DNA from 3 places in the Kitasatospora sp. NPDC048662 genome. Region 3 is predicted to be linked to each of the others. Evidence: riboswitches for the same ligand, from Rfam matches in the RefSeq annotation. Region 3 holds a riboswitch; each other region holds the start of a gene.
The links. Region 3 has a riboswitch for cyclic di-AMP ahead of ACZ6R9_RS08775 (LysM peptidoglycan-binding domain-containing protein). Riboswitches for the same ligand answer to the same signal wherever they lie in the genome.

Region 1 (10,057 bases), on a different contig from region 3:
GTTCGACGCGGCGCTGTGCGCGCTGCTGATCTTCACGGCGACCAGCCGGGTGATCAGCCCGCAGTACATGATCTGGGTGGTCGGCCTGGCGGCGGTGTGCCTGACGGTACGGGGCAGCAGCCAGCGTCCGGTGGCGGTGGTGGTGCTGGTGGCCACGGTGCTGACCACGCTCGAATTCCCGGTGATGTTCGGGATGGTGAACCGCAGCGAGCTGTCCGGCGTGCTGGTGCTGACCGCCCGCAACCTGGTGCTGCTGGCGGCCACCCTGCTGTCGGCGTACCGGCTCTGGCGCTCCACCCGGCGGCGGGAGGTGCTGACCACGGTGGTCCTGCCGGCCGGCCAGCTGGGCCCGCAGTACCCGGTGCGGCCGGGCATCGCCTACGAGCAGGATCTGCTGGACGACCTCACCCCGGCGGACCGCGCCTGACCACCCGGCATCCTCCTGCAAGTTTCTGAAAGCGCTTGCAGGGCCGCGCAGTTCGCTGCCACCATCGCCGGATGATCGACTACGACATCCTGATCGTCGGCGGCGTCGGCGTGGACACCATCGTCCGGGTGGACCGCCTGGAGATCCCGCCGGGCGTCGACTCGGTGCACGTCCCCCCGGTGCTCGACTACCCGGCACACACCGGGAACGGGGTCGCGCTGGCCTGCCACACGCTGGGCCTGCGCACCAAGCTCGCCGACTTCCTCGGCGAGGACCCGCAGGGCGCCCTGGTGCTGGCCGAATACGCCCGCCGCGGCCTGGACTTCAGCCACCTGCCCGCCCCTGCCGGCACCCCGCGCAGCGTCAACCTGGTGGACGCGGACGGCCTGCGGTTCTCCTTCTACGACGGCCGCCACCCCGCGGACGCCCGGCTGCCGCGCGAGTTCTGGCTGCCGCTGCTGGAGCGCTCGCAGCACGTCCACCTGTCGATCACCGGCGTCAACCGGGACATGTACCCGGACATCGAGCGCCTGGGCCGCCCCAGTTCCACCGACCTGCACGCCTGGAACGGCGAGAACGAGCACCACCGGTTCTACGCGCTCCGCTCGGACGTGGTGTTCCTGTCCGCGGCCGGTCTCGGCAACCGCCCGGAGGCGGCGATGCGCTCGATCCTGGCCGAGGGCCGGGCCGAGCTGGTGGTGGCCACGGCGGGCGCGCACGGCGCGTTCCTGCTCACCCGCGAGGACGCGGCCCCCCGGCACTTCCCGGCGGTGGACCCGGGCGCGCCGATCGTGGACAGCAACGGCGCGGGCGACGCGTTCGTCTCCGGTTTCCTGCACCGGCGGCTGGCCGGGCGCCCGGTCGAGGAGTGCATGCGGGCGGGCGCGGCGGCCGGTGCGTTCGCCTGCACCACGGCGGGCACCCACACCGCCTTCCTGGACGCGGCGGGCCTGGAGCGGGCGCTGGCCGGCTGAGCCGGATCAGTCCTTCAGGGCGGCCACCGCGGCCGTCCAGTCCTTGGTGAACTCGGCGACACCGAGGCCGAGTTCGGACCGGAAGGCGCGCTCCAGGCCGCCGGCGCCGTTCTGCCCGACGGCCCGGTAGAGCGCCACCAGCCGGTCCGGCCCGTACCGGCGGGCGATCAAGTCGCAGGCCAGCCAGGACAGTTCGTAGGCCTGGGAGATGCCGGCCGAGCCGGCGGTGAACGCGTCGTCGGTGGGCAGCCCGGCCGGCATCCGCCCGGCCCGGACGTCCTTGGCGAGTTCGGGGGCGATCTGCCGGGTGGTCCGTCCGGTGCCCTGGTAGCCGGTGTAGTCGGCGACACCTTCCGAGAGCCACAGCGGGGTGCACGCCTTGGTGTCGGCCCGGGTGGCGACATGGGTGGCCTCGTGGGTCACCACCACCCGGCGGCCGAGCTCGCTGAGCTGCCGGTACGCGTCGGGGTTGACCACGACCCGGTCGGCGGGGGTGTGCGTCGGCGCGCCGCCGACCGCCAGGGTGACTGCGGCTATGCCCTGGTACGCGTCCGCCGAGACGTCCATCCGGCGGGCGAACTGCTGGACGGTGAGCGGCAGTTCGAGCAGCAGCCGACCAGGCTTCCAGGGGCCCCAGACGCCTTCGACGGTGGGCATCGCACGGTCGGCGAGCGCGGCCAGGTCGGCCAGTTCGCCGTCCTCGCCGAGGCCCAGCACCAGGCTGTGCCGCCCGGTCGCGGTCCGGACGGTGCCCAGGTCCCAGGGCGCCACCGCGCCGGTGGGCACCTCCCGCAGCACCCGCCAGCCGGCCGGCTCCCGCTGCAGGTCGATCTGCCGTTCCAGCAGCGCCGGGTAGTCGTCCACGCCGGTGATCCGGTAGCCGAGTTCCGCGCCGACGGTCAGCCGTTCGGCGCCGGGCGCGGGCTCGGTGAACGTGGTCAGCCGCAGCGTGTACTCGGTGAAGCGGATCGCGGCGGTACGGACGAGCAGGTCCCGGTCGGCCTCCTCGGCGCCCGCCGCCGTCGGCAGCCCGCCGGGGTCGCGCAGCAGGATCGCGGCGGCCCGCCGTGCCAGCACCTGCGCCACGGCGTCCCGGACGCCGGACTGCACCGGCGGTCCGGGCGGGGCGGCGGCCGGACCGGTGGGCCCGGCGGGAATCACCCGGGGCAGCGAGAGCTGGGCCGCGCACCCGGCGGCGACCAGCAGGGCGGCGCGCCGGGACGGCGAAGCACCGGCCTGCCGCGGCGCCGGGGCCTGCGGCAGGTCGGTGACCAGGGGCTCGTGCTGGTTCAGACCCGCACCACCGAGTTGACCGGCATCGCGCTGACGCTCTCGTAGCGGACCCGGGCGCCGGGGTGCGGCGCGTGCACGACGACACCGCCGCCGGCGTACATGCCGACGTGGTGCCTGTCCTTGAAGAAGATCACCAGGTCTCCGGGCCGGGCTTCGGCGAGGCTCACCCGCCGGCCGGCCGAGGCCTGTCCCTGCGAGGTCCGCGGCAGGGTCACTCCGGCCTGCCGCCACGCCCAGTACATCAGACCGGAGCAGTCGAACGTGCTGGGGCCGGTGGATCCGTACACGTACGAGGAGCCGATCTTCGAGACGGCTGCGTTCAGCGCGGCGGCGGCGCGGTCGGAGGCGGGGGGCTCGTTGCCGAGGTCGAACCGGCCGGCGCCACGGGCGGCGCGGGCGTCGTCGTCGTAGGCCAGCCGGTCGCGGTCGGCGGCGGTGAGGCCGCCCAGCAGCTGCCGGGCCCGGGCCAGGCGGGCGCGGACTTCGTCCTTGGCGGCGGCCAGCCGGTGCCGGGCCTGTTCCAGTTCGTCGAGCTTGACCGTGGTCTCCTGACGGCGCTGCTCCAGCCGGCGTTGTCGTTCGTGCAGGTCGCGCAGCGTCTCGTTCTGCCGGGCGGTGGCCTGGCCGAGGGAGCGGGCGCCGGCCAGGTAGGACGCCGGGTCGTTGTCGAGCATCAGCCGCAGGGTGGGATCGAGGCCCTGGGCGCGGTACTGGGCGGCGGCCACCGCGCCGAGGTCGGCGCGCAGCCGGTTGAGCTCGTCCTGCCCGGCGGCGACCTGGGTCTGCAGGGCACCGGCCTCGCGCTGCAACCGTTTCTGCTGCTCCTGGGCGGCGTTGTACCTCTCGGATGCCTGCTCGGCCTCCTCGTACAGCTGGTCGACCTGCGCCTTGACGTCGGTGCGGTCGGGCGGGTCGGCCGGGGCGGCGGCGGCCGGGGCGACGCCGAGGTGGATCGCGCCGGTCGCGGCGGCGGTGAGTGCCAGGGCTCGGGCGAGGCGTTGGACACCGGGCAGTGGGGGGCGACGGTGCACGGGCACGTGCGACGACTCCGTTCCTGCGCTCCGGCCTCCGCCGCCGCCCGCGGGTCGGGCGGCCGTCCGCACGGGGGGCCGGGGCAGAGGTTAGCGAGTCGGACGGATTCAGTCCAAACCCTGACAACTTCGAATATTCGACCGCGAATCGGACACCGGAACGAGAGCGGCCCGACACCCCTTGCGCGGGGTGCCGGGCCGAAGGCTCCGAGCGGCCGTCAGATCCGGACGATCTTGTTGATCGGCATCACGGTGGCGGACTCGTAGCGGACCTGCGCACCGGTGTGCGGGGCGTGCACGATCTGCCCGTTGCCGACGTACATGCCGACGTGGTGCTGGTCGCCGTAGTAGATGATCAGGTCACCCGGCTTGGCGTTGGCGATGTTGGTGCCGAGGCTGGTGCCGGCGCCCGCCTGGGCCTGCGAGGTGCGCGGGATCGAGACACCCGCCTGGGCGTACGCCCACTGCATCAGGCCGGAGCAGTCGAAGGTGGTCGGGCCGGCCGCGCCGTAGGAGTACCAGCTGCCCAGCTTGGACAGCGCGGCGTTCATCGCGGCACCCGCGTAGCCGGCCGGGGCCGGGGCGCTGAGGTCCGTGCGGGTGTTGTCGCCGCGGGAGGCGCGCTCGGCCTGGCTGCGGGAGGAGTCGGCGGCCTTGGCCTCGGCTGCGGCGAGCTCGTCGCGCTCCTTCTGGGTGAGCGTGTTGAGCAGCTCCCGCGCCTGGGCCAGCTTGGACTGGATGTCCTCCTTGTCGGCCTTGAGGGCCTTCGTGGTGGTGTCCAGTTCGGCGAGCTTCTGCTCGGCCTCCTTGCGCTGCCCGTCGAGCTTGGCCTGCTCGGCCTTGAAGCTCTTGAGCAGGTCGGACTGGGTGGCGCCGACCGTGTTGAGCGCACCGGCCTGCCCGAGGAAGTTGTCCGGGTTGCTGGAGAGCATCAGCTGCATGGTCTGCGGGATGCCGCCGTTGCGGTACTGCTCGGCCGCGATGGTCGCCAGGCGCTCCTGAACGGTGGTCACCTGGTCCTGCTGCCGGGCCAGCTGGTCCTGCAACTGGGAGACCTGCTTCTGCAGGTTCTGCTGCTTCTCGACGGAGGCGTTGAACGCCTCGGTCTTCACCTCGGCCTGCTCGTTGAGCTGGTCGACCTGCTGCTTGACCTGGTCCTTGGTGGGCGCCGGGTCGGCGTGCGCACCACTCTGGGCGGACAGCGCGACGGCGGTGGCGGCAGCGGCAGTGAGAATCGAGACCCGGGCACGGCCGACGGGCTTGGGACGGCGATGGGACGCCACGAAGGCGGACTCCTTCTTCCTCACACCGCCTACCGGGTGAGCTGACGGGTTCGGGCCGGAAGAGATGCCCTACAGCGCCTCACCGGCCACTGTCGCGGCCGACCTGGCGCCGATTCACCCCGGGGGAACGTGGTTCCCCGGCTCCGTTCGACAGCACCCCCGCAGGGGTATCCCCGTCGGCGGATCTCGTTCTGACGATCCGCCCGCTGCGTCACGGACTCGGCGGCGACCCCCACCGTCGCCCCCCTTGGGCGATCGACTCTGCGGCGGTCGAACTATGACCCTAGTAACCGATCCGTGATCCGTTCAAATCCTTGTCGGAAAAAAATCTGAATCTGAGTCAATTTCGATTACGAATCTGACCGAACGTAAGGGATCCGTTGCACAGTGCGTAGCATTTCCCACCGCCCACCCGGAAAACGCGACGCCCGGACGTGTTCGAGATCACAGCAGGATCTCGACCCGCCCGGGCGTGTCACAGCGCGTCAATTGTCGCCCTGAAGGGCGTATGTCTGGTTTGTCGGGCCGTCAGACCCGACGGATGGTCGAGATCGGCATGGCGTCGACCTTCATGGTCTTCACCACGTCACCGGTGTGCGGCGCGTGCACCACCATGCCGTTGCCGATGTACATGCCGACGTGGTGCCGGTCGCCGTAGTAGACCACCAGGTCGCCGGGCTGGGCGTTGTGCCAGTCGGTGCCCACGCTGGTGCCGTAGCTGCCCTGCGCCTGCGAGGTGCGCGGCAGCGAGACGCCGGCCTGCGCGTACGCCCACACCATCAGGCCGGAGCAGTCGAAGTTGCTCGGGCCGGTCGCACCCCACACGTACGGCGCACCACGCTTGTCGAGCGCCTTCTGCACCGCGATCCCGGCGTAGCCGCCGGCCTTCGGAAGGTTGGCCAGGTCGACCCGCTCGGCACCGCGCGAGGCCGCGCCGTCGCCACGCGTGATCGACAGCCGGTCGGCGGAGGAGAGCTGGTTGAGCAGGCTCTGCGCCTCCTCCAGCTTCTTCTTGACCTCGTTCTTGGAGTCGTTCAGCGCCTGGGTCTGGCCGTCCAGCTCGGCCAGGACGGTCGCCGCCTCCTGCTTCTGCTGGTTCAGCCGGCGCTGCTGGTCGTTCAGCGACTTCAGGGTGTCGGCCTGGGTGCCGGCGGCCTGGTCGAAGGAGGACGCCTGGTCCAGGTACTTGTCCGGGTCGGCGGAGAGCATCAGCTGCATCGACGGGTCGACGCCCGCGTGCCGGTACTGGTCGCCCGCCACCGCCGCCAGCCCGGAGGCCAGCTCGTTCAGCTGCTCCTGGCCGCGGGCCAGCTGGTCCTGCAGCTGGTCGGCCTGCTTGCGGAGCTGGTCGGCCTTCTCCTTGGCACCGTTGTACCTCTCGGCCGCCTGCTCCTGCTCGTCCATGAGCTTGTCGACCTGCGCCTTGATCTCGTCCTTGTTCGGCTGGGCCGGCGCGGCGTGCGCGCTCACCTGGGCCGACAGGGCGACCGCGGTCGCGGCGGCAGCGGTGAGCACGGTCACCCGGGCGCGACTCGGCTGCTTGGGACGGCGGTGGGAGGCCAAGGCGGTGCTCCTTCTTCCTCTGGACTCACCCGTTAGAGCGATAGTCCGGAATATAGGTTTGACGCCAGACCCTAGTGAAGTCCCTACCTCCGCGTCCACTCCCGGGGGGCTCCCGGATTCGCTTCTCCGCCCCTCTTCACCACACCGACACACTCCGGACGCCCCAATGACGCTGAGCGCCCGTCAGCACGTTCAGCTGCGCGACAGCCGGTTCAGCAGCAGAACCGAGGCCACCGGGCGGGCGCCGGCCTTGCGCACCCCGTCCGCGACCTCCTTGTCGGCGGAGACCACCACCACCGGCCGGCCCTGCGGCTCGGCCCGCACCAGGCGGCGGATCAGCTCGTCCGCGGTCTCCCCGGTCCGGCTGAACCGGACCCGCACGCCGCGCGGCGGGGCCATGATCACCGGAACGTCCAGGTCCTGACCGTCGAACACGCAGGTCACCTCGGCCTGGGTCCGCTGGGCCAGCATCGCCAGACCGCCCAGCAGCCTCAACCGCTGCTGCTCCAGCGGCAGTTGCGGGTACCCCGTCTTGGTCACGTTGTAGCCGTCCACCACCAGGTGGACCTGCGGAATGGCCAGCAGCTGGTCCAGCAGCGCCGGGTCGTCCTCGGCCAGGCCGCGCCGGGCCACGTCGTGCGGCGAGGCCGATCCGGGCTCCACCGCCTCCACCAGGTCGGCCGGGCGCAGCGCCGTCACCGGCAGCGCCAGCTCCCGCTGCAGGCCCTGCGCGGACTGCAGCACGGTGTCCAGCAGCAGCCGCAGCCGCATGTCCTCGACGCTGCGGCCCTCCCGGGCGGTGCGCCGCCCGGTCTCCACGGCGGCCTCCAGCTCGGCGACCCGGTGCCGCAGCCGACGGGCCTCGATCTCGGCGGCGCCGCGCTCGGCCGCGGCGGCGGCCCGGGCGGCCTCCAGCTCGGCGGCCAGCCGGCGGCTCTCGGCCTGCGCCCGACGGGTGTCGGCCTCCAGCGAGCGGACCTTCTTGCGCAGCGAGTCGGCCTCCCGGCGCACCCCTTCGGACTCGGCGCGGTGGCGCTCCAGTTCGGCGCGGGCGGCGGTACGGGCCTCGGCCAGCTCCTCCTGGAGCTTCTCGGCCAGCCGGGCGGCCTCGGCGGCGGCGCCTTCGGCGTCGACCCGTTCGGCCTGCTCGCCGGCCTCCTCGACCAGCCGGGCCCAGCCGGTGGGCCGTACCAGGTAGGCGGCGGCGGCCACGTCCATCGGGTCGGCGGCGGCCGGTACGGTGCCCGCCTCCAGGGCGCGCACCAGGTCGGGCTGGCCGAGCCGCAGCCGCTCGGCTATCCGCACCCGGAACGCCGGGTCGGACTCCAGCGCGGCGGCCAGCGCGGTGGCCGCGTACTTGGCCCGCCGGGCGGCGGTGAACTTGGCGTACGGGCGCAGCGCGGCAGGCAGTTCGCCGGGGGCGATGCCGCCGAGCGCGTCGGAGGCGATGCCGACCACCCGGCGGCGCACGCCCTCGGGCAGCACCCGGCCGGCCGTGTCACCGCCGGCCTCCTCGGTGGCCGCCTCGGCGCTCTCGACGGGGCCGGTTTCCGGATCGACCGGAGCGTGCGCGGTCCCGTCCGTGCCCGCGGGCGCGTTCGCTGCCTCCGCCACTGTTCTCGGCTCCGATCCTGGTCCGGGCGGGCCCCGGCGGGTGCCGGGGGCGTTGGTGTCCGCCGCTGCTTGCAATTGTCCCGTCTACCGTGCCGCACCGACAGCACCCCACCGACGAGTCCGCCCCGCGCCCCGGTCCGGGGCGCGGACGGGGACGCGGGGCGGTGGAAGTGCGTCAGCCCTGCGCGGGGTCGCCGTCCGTGGGCTCCTCGGCGCCCGGGCGGGCCACCAGCTCGACCTGGTCCACGGCGTTGCACCAGCGGCAGCGCACCGACTCGATGGTCTCGGCGAGCACCTGGGTCTCCTCCACCTTCGACTCGCCGGACAGGTCGAAGTGCAGGAAGTCGATCACCCGGGCGGACCGGGTGACGTCGAAGCGGGTGAGGTTGCCGCACAGGGTGCAGCGCCAGCGGGTCTCGGCGGTCGGCGCGGCAATGGTCATCAGTGGTCCCTCTCGACTGGTCCCCGTTTACGGGCCTCCACCCTATTGCCTGTGCCTGGGCGGCCGGGTCACCGGTCCACTGCCCGGACGCTCACCCGATCGGAGCAGCGCCCGGTGTCGCGGGTGCGCCCCCGAGGAATGCTCACCGGCATGGTGCTCTCCGCCCCCGCCCGGGCCGGTTCGCCGACGGCCGGGGGGACCGCCCGCACCCCGGTCGTCGCCCATCTGCTGATCGCGCTGTCCGCGCTGGTCCTGGTGGCCGGCCCGGCCGGCCTGAACCCGGTGTACGGCAGTGGTGACGCCCGGATCTGCGCCGAGCAGCGCTACGAGCACCGCTGGGGCGCGGTGCCCGCCGAGCTGCTGAGCGGCCGGCCCCTGACGGCCGAGCAGCTGTCCTCGCTCGCCCCGGCGACCCCGGGCTGCGCGCTGCCGCCGACCCCTTCCAAGATCCCCGAACTCTCCGTCCTCACTTCGCTGTTCGTCCACGCGGGATGGCTGCACCTGCTGGGCAACCTGCTGTTCCTGTTCGTCTTCGGCCCGGCCGTGGAGGCCCGGCTGGGCCGGATCCGCTTCCTGACCGGCTACCTGGCGATCGGCTACCTGGCCACCTACGGCTACGCGGTGGCCGAGGAGCACACCGCGGACGGGATGCGCGCCCTGGTCGGCGCGTCCGGCGCGATCGCCGGGGTGCTGGGCGCGTACCTGCGGCTGTGGCCGAGGGCACGCGTGACGGTGCTGGTGCCGGTCCTGCTGTTCCTGCCGCTGCGTTTCCCGGCCTGGCTGGTGCTCGGTCTGTGGTTCGCGCTGCAGTGGTGGTCCGTCAGTTCCGGCGGCAGCGGGGTGGCCTATCTGGTGCATGTGATCGGCTTCGTGACGGGCTGGCTGTTCGCCTGGGCCGCCCGTCCGGCGGGCGATACCCTGGGCGCACCTTCTCGAACAGGAGTTGCTCAGTGATCACCGCGATCGTCCTCATCAACACCAGCGTCGACCGGATCCCCGAGATCGCCGAGGCGATCGCGGCCATCGAGGGTGTCAGCGAGGTCTACTCCGTCACGGGCACCTACGACCTGGTCGCGATGGTGCGGGTCCGCAACCACGAGGATCTGGCCGACGTGATCCCCGGCCGCCTCAACAAGGTCCCGGGCGTCTCCAACACCGAGACCCACATCGCCTTCCGCACCTACTCGCAGCACGACCTGGAGGCCGCGTTCTCACTCGGCCTGGGCGAGTAACCGGCGCTCAGCGCCGCAGGCCCCGGTCGATCCGCTCGGTGGCGACGCAGCGCCCGCCCTCGTTGCGGTAGCTCCACCGCGCGCCGTCGGTCACCAGGTCCCGAACGGCCGCCAGGAACCGGTCCAGGTGCTCGACGGGGGTACCGGCGCCGAAGCTGACCCGGATCGCGTTCAGGCTGCGCTCCCCCGGCAGCGACG
Region 2 (10,057 bases), on a different contig from region 3:
CGGTCTGCTGCTGCTCGGCGGTCGCGCCGCCGATCTGCTCGGCCGTCGCCGGGTGTTCCTGATAGCCCTCGCCGTGTTCGCCGGCGCCTCGCTGCTCGGCGGCCTGGTCGACAGCGGCCCGCTGCTGATCGGCGCCCGCTTCCTGAAGGGCGTCAGTGCCGCGTTCACCGCCCCGGCCGGCCTCTCCATCATCACCACCACGTTCGCCGAGGGCCCGGCCCGCAACCGCGCGCTGTCCATCTACACCACCTGCTCCGCCGCCGGCTTCTCGCTCGGCCTGGTGATCAGCGGGCTGCTGACGTCGGCCGGCTGGCGGCTGACGTTCCTGATGCCCGTCCCGATCGCGCTGATCGCCCTGCTCGCCGGCGTCAAGCTGCTGCCCCGCCAGCACGGCGAGCAGCGCAGCTCCGGCGGCTACGACATCGCGGGCGCGATCACCGGCACCGCCGCCGTGCTGCTGCTGGTCTTCACGGTCACGGAGGCGCAGGGCGCGGGCTGGCTGTCGCTGCGCACGCTCGGCTCGCTGCTGCTGGTGGCCGCGCTGGCCGCGGCCTTCCTGCTGATCGAGGCGCGCACCGCGCACCCGCTGGTGCGGCTCGGCATCTTCCGCAACGCGGGCGTCCGCCGGGCCAATCTGACGGCGCTGACGCTGATGGGCTCCTACGCGGGCTTCCAGTTCGTGGCCACGCTGTACCTGCAGCGGCTGCTCGACTGGTCGGCGCTGGAGACGGCGCTCGGCCTGCTGCCCGGTGGCGCGATCGTCGCCTTCTCGGCCGGCTCGGTCAGCCGCCTGCTGGACAGGTTCGGCCCGGAGCGGGTGCTCCCGGTCGGCGTCGTCTCGATGGTCCTCGGCTACGCGCTCTTCCTGCGGCTGGACGAGCACAGCTCCTTCCTCGGCCTGGTGCTGCCCAGCATGCTGCTGATCGGCGCGGGCTTCGCGCTCGCCTTCCCCTCCATCAATGTGGCCGCCACCAGCGGCGTGACGGACGACGAACAGGGCCTCGCCTCGGGCCTGGTGAACACCGCGCTCCAGGTGGGCGGCGCGATAGTCCTGGCTGTCACCACCGCGGTGCTCACCGCCGGCACCGGCAGCGGCACCGACGCGCACGCCCAACTCGCCGGATACCGGCCCGCCCTGCTGCTGGTGACGGGCACTACCACGCTCGGCCTGCTGATCGCGCTCACCGGCGCACTGCGCGGCAGCCGCCGCAAGGCCGTCGCCGCACCCGCCTCCGTGCCGGACTACCGCTACCGGCCGCTGGGGGAGGAGGTGCTGTCGGAGCGCTGAGCACCGTCCACCAGGATGTCGGAGCCGGCTCCACCAAACCCCCGTGTTGGTGGAGCCGGAACGCCACCCGTACCTGGCCCGCTGGGCCGGGCGGACTGCGGCGCAGTCACCATGGCAGCTTGCCGGGCCCCGGTCAATCCACTCGGCCCCGCCGATACCGAACTGCGGCCGGGCCGCCGCGGCGCGGGCCCTGCCCTGATGTGCCGTCAGTCACAGACGGCCCGCCGAGCACCGGAGGCCCCTGCCGTCACTGGCTCTTGAGGATGCCCTGGAGCAGGTCGAGGGTCTGCTGCGGGGTCAGGCTGTCCACGCAGAGCCGCTCCATCACCTGCACGTACTCGTCCACATCGTCGCGCTTGTCCAGGTACAGCGCGCTGGTGAGCTGCTCCAGGTAGACCACGTCCGGCAGGTCCTGCTCGGGGAAGCGCAGCACCGAGAACGCGCCGCTCTCACCGGCGTGCGCGCCGAACCGGAAGGGCATCACCTGGAGCACCACGCTGGGGAGTTGGGCGAGCTCCACCAGGTGCTCCAGCTGGGCGCGCATCACCTCGGGGCCACCGACCGGGCGGCGCAGCGCGGCCTCGTCGATGACGGCCCACAGCTTGGGGCCGCGGCCCTCGGTGAGCAGCTTCTGCCGCCGGGCGCGCAGCGCGACCCGGCGTTCTATCTCGTCGTCGGCGAGCACGGGCCGGGTCTGCGCGAAGATCGCCCGGGCGTACTCCTCGCACTGGAGCAGGCCGGGAACGAACTGCACCTCGTAGGTGCGGATCAGTGCGGCGGCCTCCTCCAATCCCATGTAGGTCTGGAACCAGTTGGGCAGCACGTCGTTGTAACTGTGCCACCAGCCGGACTTGTTGGCCTCGCGGACCAGGGCGAGCAGGGTCTCCCGCTCGGCGCCGCCGGCCAGGCCGTAGAGGCTGAGCAGGTCGGCGACGTCACGTTCCTTGAAGGAGACCCGGCCGAGTTCCATCCGGCTGATCTTGGACTCCGAGGCGCGGATCGCGTAGCCCGCGTCCTCCCTGCTGATCGCGCAGCCCTCCCGAAGCCGGCGGAGCTGGGAGCCGAGGAGGATGCGGCGCACCATCGAGCCCCCACCGGGCTGCACTGTGGTCATCTGACCAAACCTCCACTCGGAAAGACCAGTTGCACAGTCTGCCATCACTTGGACGCACTGAGTGCCGGTAGTGGTGCGCGGGGCTACCGCTTCTGACACACGGACACCATCTTGCACGTGCATCCGGTGCATGCATATGCCAATCGCACGACTGCACGTGAATCGACTCTTGCATCTGCCGTGAGCGCAGAGGACCATGGTGCACGTGCACTTGCACGCCCTTGGCAACCCCGCGGGCTCCGCGTCGACAGCTTGCGCGATTCCGCACACCCGTCCCGGCAACGCCCGTGCGTCGCTGGGTACTTGCGTGTGCGCGCAGCGGTCGGGCGCGGCGGCAGAGCGGCCGAGCGAGTCGGAGGTGACCGGCATGACCCCGGTGGGTCCCGCCGTGTCCGCCCCCTTATGGGAGGAGCTCTTCATGAGCACCGGTACCGCCGTGGCGACCGACCCGCATGTGGTCAGCTGCACCCTCGCTCCCCGGTTCGAAGCCGTGCGCACCGCGCGGGAGTTCGCCCGGATCACCCTCGACACCTGGGGCCTCGGCGATCTCTTCGACGATGTGGCCCTGGTGGCTTCGGAGTTGGTGACCAACGCGCTGCGGCACGCACTCGGCCAGCACGAGCCGTCCCGCGTCCCGGCCCAGATCACTCCGCAACCGGCCGTCGGCTCACTGCCGATCCGGATCAGCCTGGTGCACCGGGCCCCACAGGTGGTGTGCGCGGTGAGCGACCCGTCCAGCGCCGGCCCGATCGCCCGCGAGGCCGATTTCGTGGCGGAGTCCGGCCGCGGCCTGCACCTGGTGGACTCCTTCTCCCGCTCCTGGGGCTGGCACCCGCTGGCGGGCGCGGGCAAGGTGGTGTGGGCACTGTTCGACGCCCCCGCGTCGCAGGCCGCCATCGAGCCCCCGCTGCCGAACCTCGGCCGGCACCGCCGCTCCGCCTGACGCACCGCTCCCCTTCTTCTCTCCTCCGCGGCGGAGCCCAGGAAAGCAAGAAGGCCGTCGCGGGATCTCCCACGACGGCCCGACTGTACGGCCGTTGACATGCCGTCAGAGCGCGCTGCCCAGGTGGTCGAACTCCCCGTCCTTCACGCCGAGCAGCATCGCGTCGATCTCCGCCCGGGTGTAGACCAGCGCCGGCCCGTCGGGGAAGCGCGAGTTGCGCATCGCGACGTCGCCGTTCGGCAGCGCGGCGAACTCGACGCAGTTGCCCTTCGAGTTGCTGTAGCCGCTCTTCTGCCAGACCACGCCCTCGAGGTCCGTCGCCGCCATGCCGTTGTACGCCTCACCCATCGTTTTCTCCCCAGACCCTGGTGAATGCCTCACTTGACGTGATGATAGCTCGGCTGCACGTGCATCAGCATGGGATATTTCCCGTGCAGAAGAACGTGCCGATGCCGTCACCAAGCCTTCACGAGACCGCAATTGACGGTGCGTAAGCGGACACAGCCGGGCGAATCGGAATCCACTCCATGACCGTCCGCACACAGCCGTCAGCGCGTTGTCGATCATCACCGCCCGTCCCACGCCTCACAGCCAGTCACAACTCGCGCTGTGATGACCGTCACTTCCTGACGGAAAGCCGCCCACTGTCGGCATCCGGCTGCAAGGCACGCTGGGCAATGACCTACGATCTGGCGCATGAGCACCGCAGCCATCCCGGGCGCGCCACTGCCCGTCCGTACGCCAGGCTCCCGTGCGCGGGGGCGCCACCGCCGTCCCGAGCGCCCCGAGATCATGGCCGGTTCGCCTGCCCTGGTGCTGGCGGTTCCGGCCGTCGCCGGGCCGGAGACCCGTCCGGTCGTCGACGAGCTGCTGTCCGTCGTGCGCGGCGACCAGCCGGGCATCGAGGTGACGGCCGCTTACCTGGGCGGCGAGGACGCCTCGACGGTGGCCGATCTGCTGAACGCGGCCGCGGAGGCCGGCCGGAGCGCGCCGGTGGTGCTGCCGCTGGTTCCGGGGCCGCACGAGTTCCTGCCGGAGCTGCACAAGTCGGCCGCCGAGACCGGCGCCCAGGTGCTGGACCCGCTGGGCCCGCACCCGCTGCTGGCCGAGGCGGTGCACGTGCGCCTGTCCGAGGCGGACCTGGCCCGCGCCGACCGCGCCCGCCTGTTCGCGATCGCCACCGCCGCCGACGGCGTGGTGCTGACCACCACCGGTGGTGAGGAGGCCGCGGCCGCGGCCGGCATCACCGGTGTGCTGCTGGCCGCCCGGCTCGCCGTGCCGGTGGTCCCCGCCGCGCTGGACGTGCCCGGCTCGGTCGCCGCGGCCGTCGCGCACCTGAAGTCGACCGGCTGCGAGCGCCCCGCGCTGGCCCCGCTGGTGATCGGCCCCGAGGCCGACCCGGAGCTGCTGGCCGCGGCCGCCGAGGAGACCGGCTGCCCGAGCGCCGCCCCGATCGGCGCCTACCCGACGGTGGCTCAGCTGATCGCCTCCAGCTACCTGGCGGCGCTCCCCGAGCCCACCCAGGAGCAGTTGGAGGCCGCCGAGGCCGCCGCCGAGCAGCGCACCACGCCGGGAGCGCACGCGGCGCGCTGACGCGTCACCCGAGGACCGCGACGGGCGGGAGCAGCGCATCGACGCGTTCCCGCCCGTCGTGCTTTCGTTCCGGCCCAGGCTCTGGACACGTCCGGGCGGGCGCCGAGCCGGTGACGCGTGCGGGCGCCCGGACGGTAACGCGCCCGGCCGGTGACGCGTGCGGGCGCTCAGCCGGTGACGCGCCCGGTGCGCGGCGCGCCGTCGGTGAACTTCAGCGTGGGCAGCTCCACCTGACGGGGCGGTGTGGGCGCGGTCGCGGGGCTGGTGGCGGCGTTCCACGGTCCGGCGGCGAGGCCGGGGCGGGGTTTGCCGAGCGCGAGGGTCTCCGACTGCCCGGCCCTGCGGAACAGGATCTGCTTGGGCGCGGGCGCGTCCGGGTCGAGCCACAGCTCGGGGCCGTCGCCGAACTCGCAGTCCAGCACCGCGATGTCGTCGGGCTTGCCGTCCCCCGTGGCCCGGAACGCCACCCCGGCCTTGCGGTGGCCGGTCAGCCGGCTGCGGCTCAAGGTGACCAGTTCGCCGTCGAGTTGGTGCTTGAGGGTGGCCACCGCGTAGTCGGACTGCCCGGCGGCGTCGATCAGCAGCCCGTCGAACACGGTGCCCTTGTCGCGGCCGAGCGCATGGACGGCGATCCCGCCGGCGGCGTTGCCGTACAGCACCGACGCGGTGTACGCGAAGTCGTTCAGGTAGGCGCCGTGCTCGATGCCCCAGCCGCCGTTGTGGTAGGCGGCGAACCGGGTGACGGTGTGCGGGTGTTCGGAGTTCTGCCAGACGAAGATGCCGTTCTCCAGGTTGTTGTGCGCCAGGCAGTTCTCGAACGTCCACACTCCCTCGCTGGTCTCCGGCCACTCGTACCCGGAGGCACCGGTGGCGCCCTGCACGCCGACGGCCACGCAGTCCCTCGCCGAGGAGCCGGTGCCCGCGCCGAGACTGAACCCGGTCAGCCGGTAGCCGCGCGGGTTGGGCTCGAACACCGTCCGGGAGGCGACGCACCCCACGTAGGCGATGTCGTCGGACGGCCCCTGCGGGGTGCGGGTGTCGATCGGGCCGTCCCACCAGTACGCGTCCTCCAAGGTGTTGTGGGAGATGCAGCCGCGGAAGGTGATCCCGTGACTGTTGTGCGGCACGAACGCGTGACTGCCGGCATCGCGGACCACCACGCCCTCGACCACCGTGCCGCGCGAGGTGTCCAGCAGCATGTGGAAGTGCAGCCCGTACCGTCCGAGCACCGGTTCGCTCACGGGCTGCCCGTTCCACTTCTCCTTCCCCACCGCCCGCGGCCCGACCCGGCGCAGCTCCGCATGCCGGACGTCGGCCGGCCGGCTGGACGTCAGATGGACGTGCGCCCGCCCCTGCTCGGTGCCCTCGACCCGGACGTTGCGGGTCAGGTTGAGCACCTCCGCGCCGAACACCGCCCCGCCGCCGAGGCTCACCCGCGGGTGGGCGTGCTGGAGCGGGGCGGTGAGGGTGACGTTCGGGCCGTCCACCCGCTGGACCGTCACCAGGTCGTAGGAATCGGAGAAGCCCTCGGCGTCGGGCGGCGTGGTCGGCGTGACGGCGAGTTCGTCACCCACCTGCCAGCCCTCGGGTGCGGCCGCCAGCTTCAGCACGGCGTCCCCTGCCTTCAGCTCGGTGGCGGCCCGTACCCACGCCGTGCGGGGCGCGCCGTCCAGCCGCAGGTAGCCGCGGCCGGTGACCCACAGGCCGGTGTCGGTGTCGACGACGCTCATGCCGCCGCCCTGGAAACGGCGCTCGTCGATGTCGGGAAAGCGCAACGTATGGGTGTGCGCCGCCTCGGGCGCGAGCGCGAGCGTGCCGCGGACCTCGACGTTGCCGGTACTCTCCAGCGTCAGCGACCGGTCGGTGGCGAACACCAGCGACCCGCCGGTGTCGATCAGCAGCGAGCCGACCTTGGCGTCCCCGTCCAGCACCACCTTGTCGGTGATCCGCACGGCACTCCCCGCCCCGGGCACCTTCCCGCCCCACCCCTTGGCGTCCGACCACCTGCGCCCGCCCTGGTCCACCGCCCCCGCCACCGGCTCCGCCCCGGCCAGCGACTGCCGCAGCACCACTCCCCCACCGACGGCCGTCACCGTCCCGACCGCCAGCCAGGTCAGCATTCGCCGCCGGCCCAGCAACGGCCGCCGGTGCCGCCCGTTCTCCCACTGCTCCACGATGGCCGCCTCCCGAAACGCGCAGGGACTCCGAATCGTCGGGGGCAGCATAGGTGGCGGGTTCGGTGGAAATCGGCGACTTCCGAGGCGACTAAGCATTCTGACGTACCGTCATCCACCAGTTCGGCAGAAATGGGTGACGGGGGCAATTCCATGACCCGTCAGCAATGGGCCCTGGACGCCGGAGCAGAGTGGACAGAAGCTCACAAATCACCCATCGACTGACTCCCAAACAACCACAGAGGTGAACTTTCGTCCGACAAGTGCCATAACCACCCAAAACGGGCACAAGATCGACAACTTCCTGACGGCAGCCCAGTTCCGGCCACGCACAGCGGAGTTCGTCCGGAATTCCTTGATCGCATTTTCCGGGCCCGGTGACGGCCGTCACAGGAATTTGCGAATCATCCTTAAATCCGCTTAATCTCCTGCCCACGTTCGTGGACACACGGACCCAGCTCGCCCGGAACGCCGAATCCTGCCGCCGGGTGGGCCGGCTCATGCGAAACGCACCGCGGCAGGGGCGGGGGAACCAGGTAAGTCGCCCTGGGGCGGTCCTGACGGACCGGTCCGGGGCTTGGGGTGAAGCCGGGCGCGCCGAGAGGTGCGCGCGGCCGGGCAACTCCAGCCCGAATCCGACAGCTCACCTCGCAGGCGTGGGAGAGGAACGCATCTTCATGCTGCCCATCAGCGCCAAGCGCGCCCGCCGTCTGATCGCCACCACTGGTGTGGTGGGCATCGGCCTCACGGTTCCCGGCCTGGCCGCGGGTACCGCCTCCGCCGCGTCGGTGGCCACCTGGGACAAGGTCGCGCAGTGCGAGTCCAGCGGCAACTGGTCGATCAACACCGGTAACGGCTTCTACGGCGGCCTGCAGTTCACCGCCTCCACCTGGGCCGCCTTCGGCGGTACCGCCTACGCCCCGCGCGCCGACCTGGCCACCAAGGACCAGCAGATCGCCGTCGCCGAGAAGGTGCTCGCCTCCCAGGGCCCCGGCGCCTGGCCGGTGTGCTCCGTCCAGGCCGGTCTGACCAAGGGCGGCGCCGCCCCGCAGGTCAACACCTCCACGGGCTCCACCACCGCCCAGACCCAGGCCCCGAAGCCGGCCGCCCAGCCGCAGGCTCCGAAGCAGACCCAGCAGGCGGCCCCGCAGCAGCGTCAGGGCCAGGCCCAGAGCCGCCCGCAGGCCCCGGCCCAGCCGCAGGCCGACCAGGGCGCCCAGGCCGCCGGCAGCTACACCGTGGTGGCGGGCGACTGGCTGTCCGCCATCGCCCAGCACCAGAACGTCGAGGGTGGCTGGGAGAAGCTCTACGAGCTGAACCGCTCCGTCCTCACCGAGGGCCCGGACATGATCTACCCGGGTCAGAAGCTGGCGCTCGGCAACGTCTCGGTCGCCGAGACCCCGGCCAAGCAGTCCGCCCCGGCCCGCAAGTCCTCCGGTTCGACCCCGGCGCCGAGCACCCCCGCCCCGGCGCAGCCGAGCACCCCCGCCAAGCCCGCCACCACCACGACCGCCACCACCGCCACGACCGCCACCACCGCCCTCAAGGCGACCGGCTCCAAGGCCGCGGCGGTCGACTTCGCGCTGTCGAAGGTCGGCCAGCCGTACATCTACGGCGGCACCGGCAACGGCGGCTGGGACTGCTCGGGCCTGACCCAGGCCGCGTTCCGCCAGGCCGGCATCAGCCTGCCGCGCGTGGCCGCGGACCAGGCCGACTACTCGACCCGGGTCTCGCTGAACAGCCTGCAGCCGGGCGACCTGCTGTTCTGGTCGAACAACGGCGCCAACTCGGGCGTCTACCACGTGGCGATCTACATCGGCGACGGCAAGTACGTCGAGGCCGCCAACCCGAAGTCCGGCGTGAAGACCGAGACCATCGCCAACTGGGCGCCGGACTTCGCCGGTCGGGTCTGAAACGCCTGACACCGCGCACACGCGCATGAGGTGACCGCACCGCGGACACCGCTGCCCTCGGGGACCCTGGTCGGCTCCGGGGGCAGCGGCCTATTCTCGGCCGAAGGCCAAAGGCCGGAAGCGGTCCCGAGACCCTGGAGCGGTGTGCGATGGCGAAGGTGACGACCACGCTGGACGCGGACCTCGCGCTGGAGGCGATGATGCGCCTCGGGGTGAGCAGCCCGCAGGACGCGGTGGAGCTGCTGGTGCGCGACTACCTGTCCACCGGCCGCCGCACCCAGGCGCGCACCGGCGGCAGCCGGGACGGCGAACGCTTCGCCGGCCCGGCCCCGTCCGTCGAAGACTGACCCGGCAACGCCCGGCGCAGAGCCAACACCCGTTACGCCGAGAGGCCCTCGGCACCGCCTACCGCCGCGACAGGGCAGCTCTCCGGCCGAACACCGCTGCGGCCCCCGTCCGACGAACGAACGAGGGCCGCAACTACCGCACCAACAAGCTCAGTTGCGCGGACCGGAGCCGGTGGAGCCACGCATCACCAGCTCCGGCTGGAACATGAACTCCGAGCGCTGCGCCGGGTTTCCGCCGACCTCCTCCAGCAGGGCGTCGACGGCGGCGGTGGCCATCGCCTCGACCGGCTGCCGCACGGTGGTCAGCGGCGGTTCGGTGAACGCTATCAGCGGCGAGTCGTCGAACCCGACCACCGAGACGTCCTGCGGCACCGACAGTCCCCGCCGGCGCACCGCGCGGATCGCGCCGAGCGCCATCATGTCCGAGCCGCAGACGATCGCCGTGCAGCCCTTGTCGAGCAGCGCCTGGGCGGCGGCGTGCCCGCCCTCCACGCTGAACAGGGTGTGGTGGATCAGCTCCCCGGCCTCTTCGGCGGTGCGCCCGGTGAGCTGCTGGAGCGCGGCGGTGAAGCCTTCGATCTTGCGCAGCACGGGGACGAACCGCTTCTGACCGACCGCCAGCCCGATCCGGTCGTGGCCGAGTTCGACCAGGTGCTGGACGGCCATCCACATCGCCGCCCGGTCG
Region 3 (10,057 bases):
CCGCGACGAGGGCGACATCCTGGTCATCCAGCTCAGCGGCAACAAGCACTGGCAGGTGTACGGCGGGCCGACCGACCCGAACTGGCAGCCGGTCCGCGAGGACAACCCGGGCCCGTGCCTGCTGGACACCGTGATCCACCCGGGCGAGGTGCTGTACGTGCCCAACGGCTACGCCCACACCGCCCGCGCCACCGAGGACGGGCCGTCCCTGCACCTCACCATCGCTCTGCGCGAGGCCTGCAGCGTCCACCTGCGCACCCAGCTGCGCGCCCTGCTCACCGAGGGCCTCGAACTGCCTGCCCGTCCCCGCGACGAGGACGACCTGCTGGAGGCCGGCTCGCAGCTGCTCGACCACCTGCGTACCCGGCTCGCCACCGCCGACCCCGCCGAGCTGGTGTCCGCCGCCCGCCGCGCCGCGTACAGCAGCCGCCCCACCGCCTGAACCCACCGCCCCGAACCACCGCCCAAGCAGACCGTCCAGCAGACCGCCCGAGCAGACCGCACCAGAGGAGACCTGACCATGACCGAGACCTGGCTGAGCCGCTTCGTCGCGGACGAGGAGCAGTTCCGCACCGAGCTGTGGCGCACCACCCCGGCCGTGCTGCGCCCCGAGCGCCCGCCGGTGGACGTGCTGCCCGCCGCCGAACTCGACCGGTTGCTCGACCACGGCCTGCTGAAGGTGCCGTACCTGGGCCTGGTGCAGCGCGACGCCCATCTGCCCGTCGAGCGGTTCTGCCCGCCGCGGGTGGTGCTCGGCGAGGTGGTCGGGGGGTACGCCGACGGCGCGGCCGTGCGGGCGCTGATCCGGGACGAGCAGGCGACGCTGCTGCTGCGCTACGTGGACCAGTGGCACGACGGGGTGCGCGAGCTGGCCCGCGGCCTGGCCGCCGAGATCGGCCGGCAGGTCGAGGCGTTCTGGTTCCTCACGCCGCCCGGCTCCCAGGGCCGCCCGGTGCACCGTGACGACGCGGACGTGCTGGTGGTGCAGATCTCGGGGGCCAAGCGCTGGTGGGTGCACGGCGGTCCCGCCGACGGCAACTGGGTGCCCGACCGGGAGGACGGCGACCCGGGCGAGGTGCTGCTGGAGACCGTCCTGCAGCCGGGTGAAGTGCTGTACGTGCCGCGCGGGTTCGCGCACCGCGCCCGCGCCGAGGACGGCGCGCCCTCCACGCACCTGTCGCTGACGATCCGCGAGGCGGCCAGCGCCAACCTGTACACCGTCGCGCAGACCCTACTGGCCGACAGCCTCCCGCTGCCGGGCCGCCCGCTGGACGACGCCGCGCTCACCGACGCGGCTGCCGCGCTGATCGAGCACGCCGGCTCGCTGCTGGCCGAGCTGACGCCCGCCGACCTGCTGTCCGTCACCCGCCAGCTGATGCTGCAACCCGCGGCGTGAGTGTTCCCGTCTCGGGAAAACGGCTGGTCCGCCCCGCGCGCCGTCGTTGTAGGTTCGGTGCCGTGGACACTCCGAAGCTGATCCTGCTCACCACCACCCACCGCGTCGCCCCGGGCCTGCTCGGCTGGCCGGCCTGGGAGGCCCTCCGTTCGGCGCCCGTGGTGCTGGCCGGCGTCGCCGACCACCCGCAGCTGCCCGCGCTGCGCGCCGCCGGCGTCGAGCCCCGGCTGATCGAACGGGGCTCCGCCCCGGCGCTGGCCCGGCAGCTGCTCGCCCTGGCCCCCGCAGTGTGGCTGGAGAGCCCGGACGGCGATCCGGGGCTGACCGACGCGCTGGCCCGGATCGCGGTGGAGGAGGCCGGCGAGCACCCGGAGATCGAGGTGCTGCCGGGCTCGTACGACCTGCCGGGCGCCCGGCTGCTGGACCTGGTCTCGGTGATGGACCGCCTGCGCTCGCCCGGCGGCTGCCCGTGGGACGCCGAGCAGACCCACCGGAGCCTGGTGAAGTACCTGGTCGAGGAGGCGTACGAGCTGGTCGAGGCGATCGAGGAGGACGACCGGCCGACCCTCCGCGAGGAACTCGGGGACGTGCTGCTGCAGGTGTTCTTCCACTCCCGGATCGCCGAGGAGGACGCCGAGGACCCGTTCTCCATCGACGACGTGGCGGGCGACATCGTCGAGAAGCTGATGTACCGCCACCCGCACGTGTTCGGCGACGTCAGCGTCCGGGACTCCGCCGAGACGGAGGCCAACTGGGAGCAGCTGAAGGCCGCGGAGAAGCAGCGCGAATCGGTGCTGGACGGCGTCCCCGCGGGCCTGCCCGCGCTGGCGTACGCGGCGAAGCTGGTCTCCCGGGTGCGCCGGGCGCAGTTCACCGGAGTGCCGGACGCGCCGTACGAACTGCCCGCCGAACTCACCGCCGAGTCGGCGGGAGAGCTGCTGCTGGCGGTCGCGCAGCGCGCCTACGACCAGGGTGTGGACGTGGACGCCGCACTGCGGGCGGCGGCCCGGCGCTACCGCCGGGCGGTACGCGCCGCCGAAGGACTGTCCGAGGGCGACTGACCGGCCGTCAGACCCTAGCTCGCCAGCGGGACGTCCGTGACCGGGCGGCGGCGCTGGGCCGGCACGACCTCGCCGATCGCCTCGCCGACCAGGGCCAGCAGCTCGGCCAGCGGGTCGAGGTGGCCCGGCAGCTCGGCGAGCTGGACGATCCGCTCGCCGTCCGGGCCGGCGACCGCGAACAGGTCGATCGGTCCGAGGTGCTTGGCGGCGGTTTCGACCAGCGCGGCGATGTCCGCCGGGTGGTGGACGTCACCGGACACACCGACCACCGGGCAGCCGGGACGGTCGAGTTCGGCGGCCAGGTCCTCGGCGACGTTGGGGCGAAGATCGGCGATGAGCAGGCCGGCGGCGCCGGCGGCGGAGAACCGGCGGGCCAGGTCGGCCCCCTCGCCTCCGTCGAGCACCGCGATGACCACCACTGCACCGGCTACTCGCATGGCCTGCTCCCCTTTCAGAGCGAACCGCGGGCGGTCCGCACGCCGCCCACTGGGGTTCTTGCGGAGGATCGTAGGCTCGCCCCGACTCTCCGCAACAGCAATTACCCGCCAGGTGACCAGACTCACGCGACGGCGGTTCCAGATACGGTCAAGACATGCCAGATCAGCCCCACGCCGCCCACCCGCAACTCTTCACCTGGGAGTTCGCGGCCGACCCGTATCCGGCGTACGCCTGGCTGCGGGAGCACGCCCCGGTGCACCGCACCACACTGCCGAGCGGGGTGGAGGCCTGGCTGGTCACCCGGTACGCGGACGCCAGGCAGGCGCTGGCCGACTCCCGGCTCTCCAAGAACCCGGCGCACCACAGCGAACAGGCGCACCGCACCGGCCGGGTGGGCATCCCGGGCGAGCGGCAGGCCGACCTGATGACCCACCTGCTGAACATCGACCCGCCGGACCACACCCGGCTGCGCCGCCTGGTGTCGAAGGCGTTCACGCCGCGCCGGGTCGCCGCGTTCGAACCGCGGGTGCAGCAGCTCACCGACCGCCTGATCGACTCCTTCGCGGAGCGCGGCGAGGCCGACCTGATCCACGAATTCGCCTTCCCGCTGCCGATCTACGCGATCTGCGACCTGCTGGGCGTCCCGCCCGAGGACCAGGACGACCTGCGCGACTGGGCGGGCATGATGATCCGGCACACGGGGGGAAAGCGCGGGGGAGTGGGCCGCGCGGTCAAGCAGATCCGCGGGTACCTCGCCGACCTGATCCACCGCAAGCGCGCCGACCTCGGCGACGACCTGATCTCCGGCCTGATCCGGGCCGGCGACCACGGCGAGCACCTGACCGAGAACGAGGCCGCGGCGATGGCCTTCATCCTGCTGTTCGCCGGCTTCGAAACCACCATCAATCTGATCGGTAATGGGGCATTTGCCCTACTTCGCAACCCTGTTCAGCGCACCCTGCTCCAGGAGTCGCTGGCGCGCGGCGAGTCGGGCCTGCTGGAGACCGGCATCGAGGAACTCCTGCGCTACGACGGGCCGGTGGAGCTGGCGACCTGGCGGTTCGCCACCCGGCCGCTGAGCATCGGCGGGGTGGACATCCCGGTGGGCGACCCGGTGCTGGTGGTGCTGGCGGCGGCGGACCGCGACCCGGCCCGGTTCTCCGAGGAGAACACCCTGGATCTGGCCCGCTCGGACAATCCGCACCTCGGTTTCGGTCACGGCATCCACTACTGCATCGGCGCGCCGCTGGCCCGGCTCGAAGGGCAGCGCGCGATCGGCACACTGCTGACCCGGCTGCCGGATCTCCAGCTGGCCGCCGATCCGGCCGAACTCCGTTGGCGGGGTGGGCTGATCATGCGCGGGCTGCGTGAACTCCCGGTCTCCTTCACGCCCCGCTGACCCGGTTTCGACCGCCGCCGCCCAGCCCCCGCACGTGACCCTCCGTGGACCCGGTGGGGGCGCGTGATGCGCCCCCACCCCGGGCGAATCGGACATATATGGACGGTTTGTGCACGAGAAGTGGAGGTCCGTAATTTCGACGTGATACCGGTGATATGAGCTTGTGATTGCTCGTCAGCTCTGCTTACTCTCCGATTTGCCCGCAGCTGCGGGCCCCGAACGCGGCACGCCGAGTCCTGTCCGCCGCGCTCTCGGGACACCGACCAGGAATCGGACAGGAGCGGGGGAACCAGGTGTGAACGCCGTAGTCCCAACGGCTTGGGGTGAAGCCGCCGGGGAGCGGACGCAACCGCGTCCGGAGTCCCAGGCGGCCGGGCCAGCCTCCCGGTCCGAACCCGACAGCTCACCTCGTAGGCGTGCGGAGAGGAAGTCCCATGCTGTTCGCCGGTACTGGACGTCACCGCCGTAGCACCAAGGCCGAGAAGGTCGTCGCCGCCGCAGGCGTCGCCTCCGTGGGCCTGGCCCTGCCCCTGCTGTCCGCCACCGGAGCGGCAGCCGCACCCGCCGACACCTGGGACCAGGTGGCCCAGTGCGAGAGCGGCGGGGACTGGAGCATCAACACCGGAAACGGGTACTACGGCGGCCTGCAGTTCTCCTCCTCCACCTGGCGCGCCTACGGCGGCGCCGAGTACGCCCCCCGCGCCGACCAGGCCACCCGCACCGAGCAGATCGCGGTGGCCGAGCGGGTGCTCGCCTCCCAGGGGCCCGGCGCCTGGCCGTCCTGCTCGATCAAGGCCGGCCTGTCCCGGGGCGGCGACAGCTCCGAGGACACCGCCTCTCGTTCGCAGCCGCGCTCGTCCGCGCCCAAGCAGAAGCAGTCGAAGACGCAGCAGCAGTCCAAGGCTCCGAAGCAGGGCGCCCCGGCCGCCGCGCCGGCGCAGACCGGCGCCGGGAAGTACACCGTGCAGGAGGGCGACACGCTCTCCGGGATCGCCGCCGCACGGAACGTCTCCGGCGGCTGGGAGCAGCTGTTCACGGCGAACCGCGCGGTGATCGGCGCCGACCCCGATGTGATCATGCCCGGGCAGGTGCTGGCGCTGTGACGGCGCGGGTCGGCCGACTCCGGCCCGGCGGTCGAACGGTCCCCCGGTTCGCCTGACGATCCGTCCGCTCCGGGCGTGCGCACAGCAGTTCGCGCCGCCCGGGGCGCACCGCCGACGGGCAAACAGGTGAACTACCAGTGAGTAGCCGGGCCACACGGTGAGACGACGCCCGGCCGCGCGTGGCCGCAGGCATGTCTGCGGCTAGGCTCTGGGCGTAACGACCACACATCCGCTTCCGCTAGGAGATGCCTCGTGCCGTCCATTGATGTCGTCGTAGCCCGTGAGATCCTCGACTCCCGCGGCAACCCCACGGTCGAGGTCGAGGTCGGTCTCGACGACGGCAGCACCGGTCGTGCGGCTGTCCCGTCGGGTGCCTCCACCGGCGCCTTCGAGGCGCTGGAGCTCCGCGACGGCGACAAGAACCGCTACTTCGGCAAGGGCGTCGAGAAGGCCGTCCTCGCCGTCATCGAGCAGATCGGCCCGGAGCTGGTCGGCTACGACGCCACCGAGCAGCGCCTGATCGACCAGGCCATGCTCGACCTGGACGCCACCCCGGACAAGTCCTCGCTCGGCGCCAACGCCATCCTCGGCGTCTCGCTCGCCGTCGCGCACGCCGCCTCCGAGGCCAGCGACCTGCCGCTGTTCCGCTACCTGGGCGGCCCGAACGCCCACGTGCTGCCCGTCCCGATGATGAACATCCTCAACGGCGGCTCCCACGCGGACTCCAACGTGGACATCCAGGAGTTCATGATCGCCCCGATCGGGGCGGAGTCCTTCTCCGAGGCCGTCCGCTGGGGCGTCGAGGTCTACCACACCCTCAAGGGCGTGCTGAAGGAGCGCGGGCTGTCCACCGGCCTGGGCGACGAGGGCGGCTTCGCCCCGAACCTGGACTCCAACCGCGAGGCCCTCGACCTCATCACCGAGGCCATCAAGAAGGCCGGCTACACCCCGGGCAAGGACGTCGCGCTCGCCCTGGACGTCGCCGCCTCCGAGTTCTACAAGGACGGCGCCTACCAGTTCGAGGGCAAGGCCCTGTCGGCCACCGAGCTGATCGAGTACTACGCCGAGCTGGTCGCCGCCTACCCGCTGGTCTCCATCGAGGACCCGCTGGACGAGTCCGACTGGGACGGCTGGAAGGCCATCACCGACAAGCTGGGCGACAAGGTCCAGCTGGTCGGCGACGACCTGTTCGTCACCAACCCGGAGCGCCTGCGCAAGGGCATCGAGACCGGCACCGCCAACGCGCTGCTGGTGAAGGTCAACCAGATCGGCTCGCTCACCGAGACCCTGGACGCCGTCGAACTGGCCCAGCGCAACGGCTACCGCTGCATGATGTCGCACCGCTCCGGCGAGACCGAGGACGTCACCATCGCCGACCTCGCCGTCGCCACCAACTGCGGCCAGATCAAGACCGGCGCCCCGGCCCGCTCTGAGCGCGTCGCCAAGTACAACCAGCTGCTGCGCATCGAGGAGATCCTCGACGACGCGGCGGAGTACGCGGGCCGTGGCGCCTTCCCGCGCTTCCGCTCTGCGGACAAGTAAGCACAGCCGCTCCGCGGACAAGTGAGCACAGCCGCTCCGCGGACAAGTGAGCACAGCCGCCCTGCGGACAAGTAAGCACAGCAAGGGCTGCTTGCCGAGCCTGTTGTGACCGGTGCCCCGGCTTCCACCGCGTAGGGTGGGGCCGGGGCACCGGCATGCGCAGGAGGGGCGACCAGATGGCCAAGTGGAGAATTCCCGGACTGGCGGCGCGCCCGCGCTTCACCAGCCGGGCCACCGTGCTGGTCCTCGTCCTGTGCTCGCTGGTGGCGATACTCGCGTACCCGACCCGGCAGTACATCGCGCAGCGCGGCGAGATCGCCGATCAGCGGGCCAAGGCCGACCACGCCCGCCAGCAGGTCGACGAGCTGCGCCGGGCCAAGGCCCGCTGGCAGGACCCGGAGTTCGTCAAGGCCCAGGCCCGGGAGCGGCTGCACTACGCGCTGCCGGGCGAGACCCCGTTCGTCTCGGTCGCCCCGCCGCCCGCGCCGGGCGAGAAGCAGTCCGCCTCGGACAGCGCCGGCCGGCCCAAGGCCGCCCGCCCGTGGTACTCCACCTTCTGGGACTCGGTGGACGCCGCCGACACCGCACTCGCCGCACCACCCGCAGCACCCTGACACCCCGTCCTCCACCTGACGAACAGACTCCTGATGAGCAACCAGAACCCTCCCGTCTCCGACCACGACGTCGCCGCCATCGCCGCCCAGCTCGGCCGGGTGCCGCGCGGGCTGCGCGCCGTCGCCCACCGCTGCCCGTGCGGCAACCCGGACGTGGTGGAGACCGCGCCCCGGCTGCCCGACGGCACGCCGTTCCCGACGCTCTACTACCTGACCTGCCCCAAGGCCGCCTCGCTGATCGGCACCCTGGAGGCGGACGGCGTGATGAAGGAGCAGACCGCCCGGCTCGCCGAGGACCCCGAGCTCGCCGCCGCCTACCAGGCCGCGCACGAGGACTACATCGCCCGCCGGGACGCCATCGAGGTGCTGGAGGGCTTCCCCAGCGCCGGCGGCATGCCCGACCGGGTCAAGTGCCTGCACGTGCTGGTCGGCCACTCGCTGGCGGCCGGCGAGGGCGTCAACCCGCTGGGCGACGAGGCGATCGGCATGCTGGAGGAGTGGTGGGCCAAGGGCCCGTGCGTCAGCCCCGCCGAGGTCGAGGCCGCCGGTGAGCGGGTCGCCCGCAACAAGGCCAAGGCCGAGGACCACGCCGCGGTGATCGCCGCCAAGGAGGCGCTGACCGCCGAGCGGGCCGAGCGCGCGGCGCGCCAGGCGGAGGAGGGCGGCGAGTCGTGAGCACCGTCCGGGTCGCCGCGATCGACTGCGGCACCAACTCGATCCGCCTGCTGATCGCCGACCTGGATCCGGAGACCGGGGAGATCGTCGATCTGGACCGGCGGATGCTGATCGTCCGGCTCGGCCAGGGCGTCGACCGGACCGGCCGGCTGCACCCCGAGGCGCTGGACCGCACCTTCGCGGCCTGCCGCGAGTACGCGGAGATCATCGCCGCGCACGGGGTCGGCCCGGAGCGGATCCGGATGGTCGCCACCTCGGCCTCCCGGGACGCCGAGAACGCCGCCGAGTTCACCGCCGGTGTCCGGGAGATCCTCGGCATCACCCCGAGCGTGGTCAGCGGCGACGAGGAGGCCAGGCTCTCCTTCACCGGCGCCACCCGCGAGCTGCTCGGAGGCCCGCACCGCCCGCCCTACCTGGTGTTCGACCTGGGCGGCGGCTCCACCGAGTTCGTGCTCGGCGAGCAGGACGTGCGGGCCGCGCACTCGATGGACATCGGCTGCGTGCGGATGACGGAGCGCCACTTCGCGGGCGGGCAGCCCACCGAGGCGCAGATCGCCGCCGCCCGGGCCGACATCCGGGCCGCGCTGGACACCGTCGAGGCGAGCGTCCCGCTGAAGGACGGCGCCACCCTGGTCGGCCTGGCCGGCACCGTCACCACGGTCGCCGGGATCGCGCTGGAACTGCCCGGCTACGACTCCGAGCTGATCCACCACGCGGTGCTGACCGTCCAGCAGGTGCGGGAGACCGCCGAGTGGCTGCTGCACTCCTCGCATGCCGAGCGGGCCGCCGTCCCGGTGATGCACCCCGGCCGGGTCGATGTGATCGCGGCCGGCGCGCTGGTCCTGCTGGAGATCATGGAGCGCACCGGGGCCGCCGAACTGCTGGTCTCCGAGCACGACATCCTCGACGGGATCGCCTGGTCGATCGCTTGATCCGGGCGCGCCGGGAGGCCCTGGGAGGGCCTCCCGGCACGTCTCGGCAAGAAGCTTCGTGAATTTCTTCACATGGCGGTCGGGTCTTTCGGCCCAGCGCGGTGTCCGGTCCGTCCGATATGTGGGACCGAAGGCGTCCGGGGCGGGTGGTTCGTGGGATCGCAGGCAACCCGCCGCTCGCGCCGAAGAAATCGAAAGCGCACTCGGGAACCCGTACGCCGCAAGGATCGTTGCTGCTCAGCGCGGCACCGAGTGCCACGGCGATCATGGTGGGCGGGCGGTGGAGGCGGCGGGGCCGCCCCGGGCCGGAAATGCGGGCGCGCAGTGTAGCACCCAGTGTCCAGGAGCTTGTGATGGGCCTCACGAATGGTCCGTCAGGCGGGGGTGGATACTTTCGGACATGAGCACCACGGAGCGTCCTCGCATCCTCATTGTCGGCGGTGGTTACGTCGGCCTGTATGCCGCGATGCGCATCCTCAAGAAGATGCGCTACGGCGAAGCGACCGTCACGGTCGTCGACCCGCGGTCGTACATGACGTACCTGCCCTTCCTCCCGGAGGCGGCCGGCGGCAACGTCGCCCCCCGCAACCTCGTCGCGCCCCTGCGCAGCGCCCTGAAGAAGGCGGAGGTGCTCACCGGTCACGTGACCGAGGTGGACCACGCCCGCAAGGTCGCCACCATCCAGCCCGCGGCCGGCGACGCCTACGAACTGCCCTTCGAGTACCTGGTCGTGGCGACCGGCTCGGTCTCCCGCACCTTCCCGATCCCGGGCCTGGCGGAGCACGGCATCGGCATGAAGACGGTGGAAGAGGCGATCAGCCTCCGCAACCACGTCATGGCGCAGCTGGACAAGGCCGAGTCCACCACCGACGAGGACGTCCGCCGCAAGGCGCTGAC

Region 1: it holds a riboswitch for cyclic di-AMP, as region 3 does, so the genes downstream of both, ACZ6R9_RS29720 (C40 family peptidase) here and ACZ6R9_RS08775 (LysM peptidoglycan-binding domain-containing protein) in region 3, are expected to answer to the same signal.
Region 2: it holds a riboswitch for cyclic di-AMP, as region 3 does, so the genes downstream of both, ACZ6R9_RS26680 (transglycosylase family protein) here and ACZ6R9_RS08775 (LysM peptidoglycan-binding domain-containing protein) in region 3, are expected to answer to the same signal.

Annotation. Positions count from the first base shown of each region.
Region 1 is NZ_JBVJHA010000015.1:78,283-88,339, reverse strand. Features, by position in the region: gene ACZ6R9_RS29740 (glycosyltransferase 87 family protein) at 1-427, shown strand, start outside; gene ACZ6R9_RS29735 (carbohydrate kinase family protein) at 499-1,401, shown strand; gene ACZ6R9_RS29730 (hypothetical protein) at 1,408-2,562, opposite strand; gene ACZ6R9_RS29725 (C40 family peptidase) at 2,691-3,731, opposite strand; gene ACZ6R9_RS29720 (C40 family peptidase) at 3,944-5,008, opposite strand; cyclic di-AMP (ydaO/yuaA leader) riboswitch at 5,019-5,200, opposite strand; gene ACZ6R9_RS29715 (C40 family peptidase) at 5,537-6,571, opposite strand; gene ACZ6R9_RS29710 (NYN domain-containing protein) at 6,764-8,056, opposite strand; gene ACZ6R9_RS29705 (hypothetical protein) at 8,361-8,627, opposite strand; gene ACZ6R9_RS29700 (rhomboid family intramembrane serine protease) at 8,751-9,581, shown strand; gene ACZ6R9_RS29695 (Lrp/AsnC ligand binding domain-containing protein) at 9,578-9,859, shown strand; gene ACZ6R9_RS29690 (aminotransferase class V-fold PLP-dependent enzyme) at 9,867-10,057, opposite strand, start outside.
Region 2 is NZ_JBVJHA010000012.1:6,869-16,925, forward strand. Features, by position in the region: gene ACZ6R9_RS26650 (MFS transporter) at 1-1,288, shown strand, start outside; gene ACZ6R9_RS26655 (helix-turn-helix domain-containing protein) at 1,536-2,402, opposite strand; gene ACZ6R9_RS26660 (ATP-binding protein) at 2,821-3,345, shown strand; gene ACZ6R9_RS26665 (DUF397 domain-containing protein) at 3,451-3,693, opposite strand; gene ACZ6R9_RS26670 (sirohydrochlorin chelatase) at 4,042-4,938, shown strand; gene ACZ6R9_RS26675 (hypothetical protein) at 5,106-7,112, opposite strand; cyclic di-AMP (ydaO/yuaA leader) riboswitch at 7,611-7,784, shown strand; gene ACZ6R9_RS26680 (transglycosylase family protein) at 7,769-9,025, shown strand; gene ACZ6R9_RS26685 (hypothetical protein) at 9,175-9,372, shown strand; gene ACZ6R9_RS26690 (LacI family DNA-binding transcriptional regulator) at 9,523-10,057, opposite strand, start outside.
Region 3 is NZ_JBVJHA010000002.1:618,473-628,529, reverse strand. Features, by position in the region: gene ACZ6R9_RS08800 (JmjC domain-containing protein) at 1-442, shown strand, start outside; gene ACZ6R9_RS08795 (JmjC domain-containing protein) at 521-1,396, shown strand; gene ACZ6R9_RS08790 (nucleoside triphosphate pyrophosphohydrolase) at 1,459-2,457, shown strand; gene ACZ6R9_RS08785 (SDR family NAD(P)-dependent oxidoreductase) at 2,472-2,894, opposite strand; gene ACZ6R9_RS08780 (cytochrome P450 family protein) at 3,050-4,294, shown strand; cyclic di-AMP (ydaO/yuaA leader) riboswitch at 4,542-4,725, shown strand; gene ACZ6R9_RS08775 (LysM peptidoglycan-binding domain-containing protein) at 4,729-5,397, shown strand; gene eno (phosphopyruvate hydratase) at 5,650-6,939, shown strand; gene ACZ6R9_RS08765 (FtsB family cell division protein) at 7,116-7,553, shown strand; partial or broken gene ACZ6R9_RS08760 (DUF501 domain-containing protein) at 7,550-8,093, shown strand; gene ACZ6R9_RS08755 (Ppx/GppA phosphatase family protein) at 8,225-9,160, shown strand; gene ACZ6R9_RS08750 (NAD(P)/FAD-dependent oxidoreductase) at 9,561-10,057, shown strand, end outside.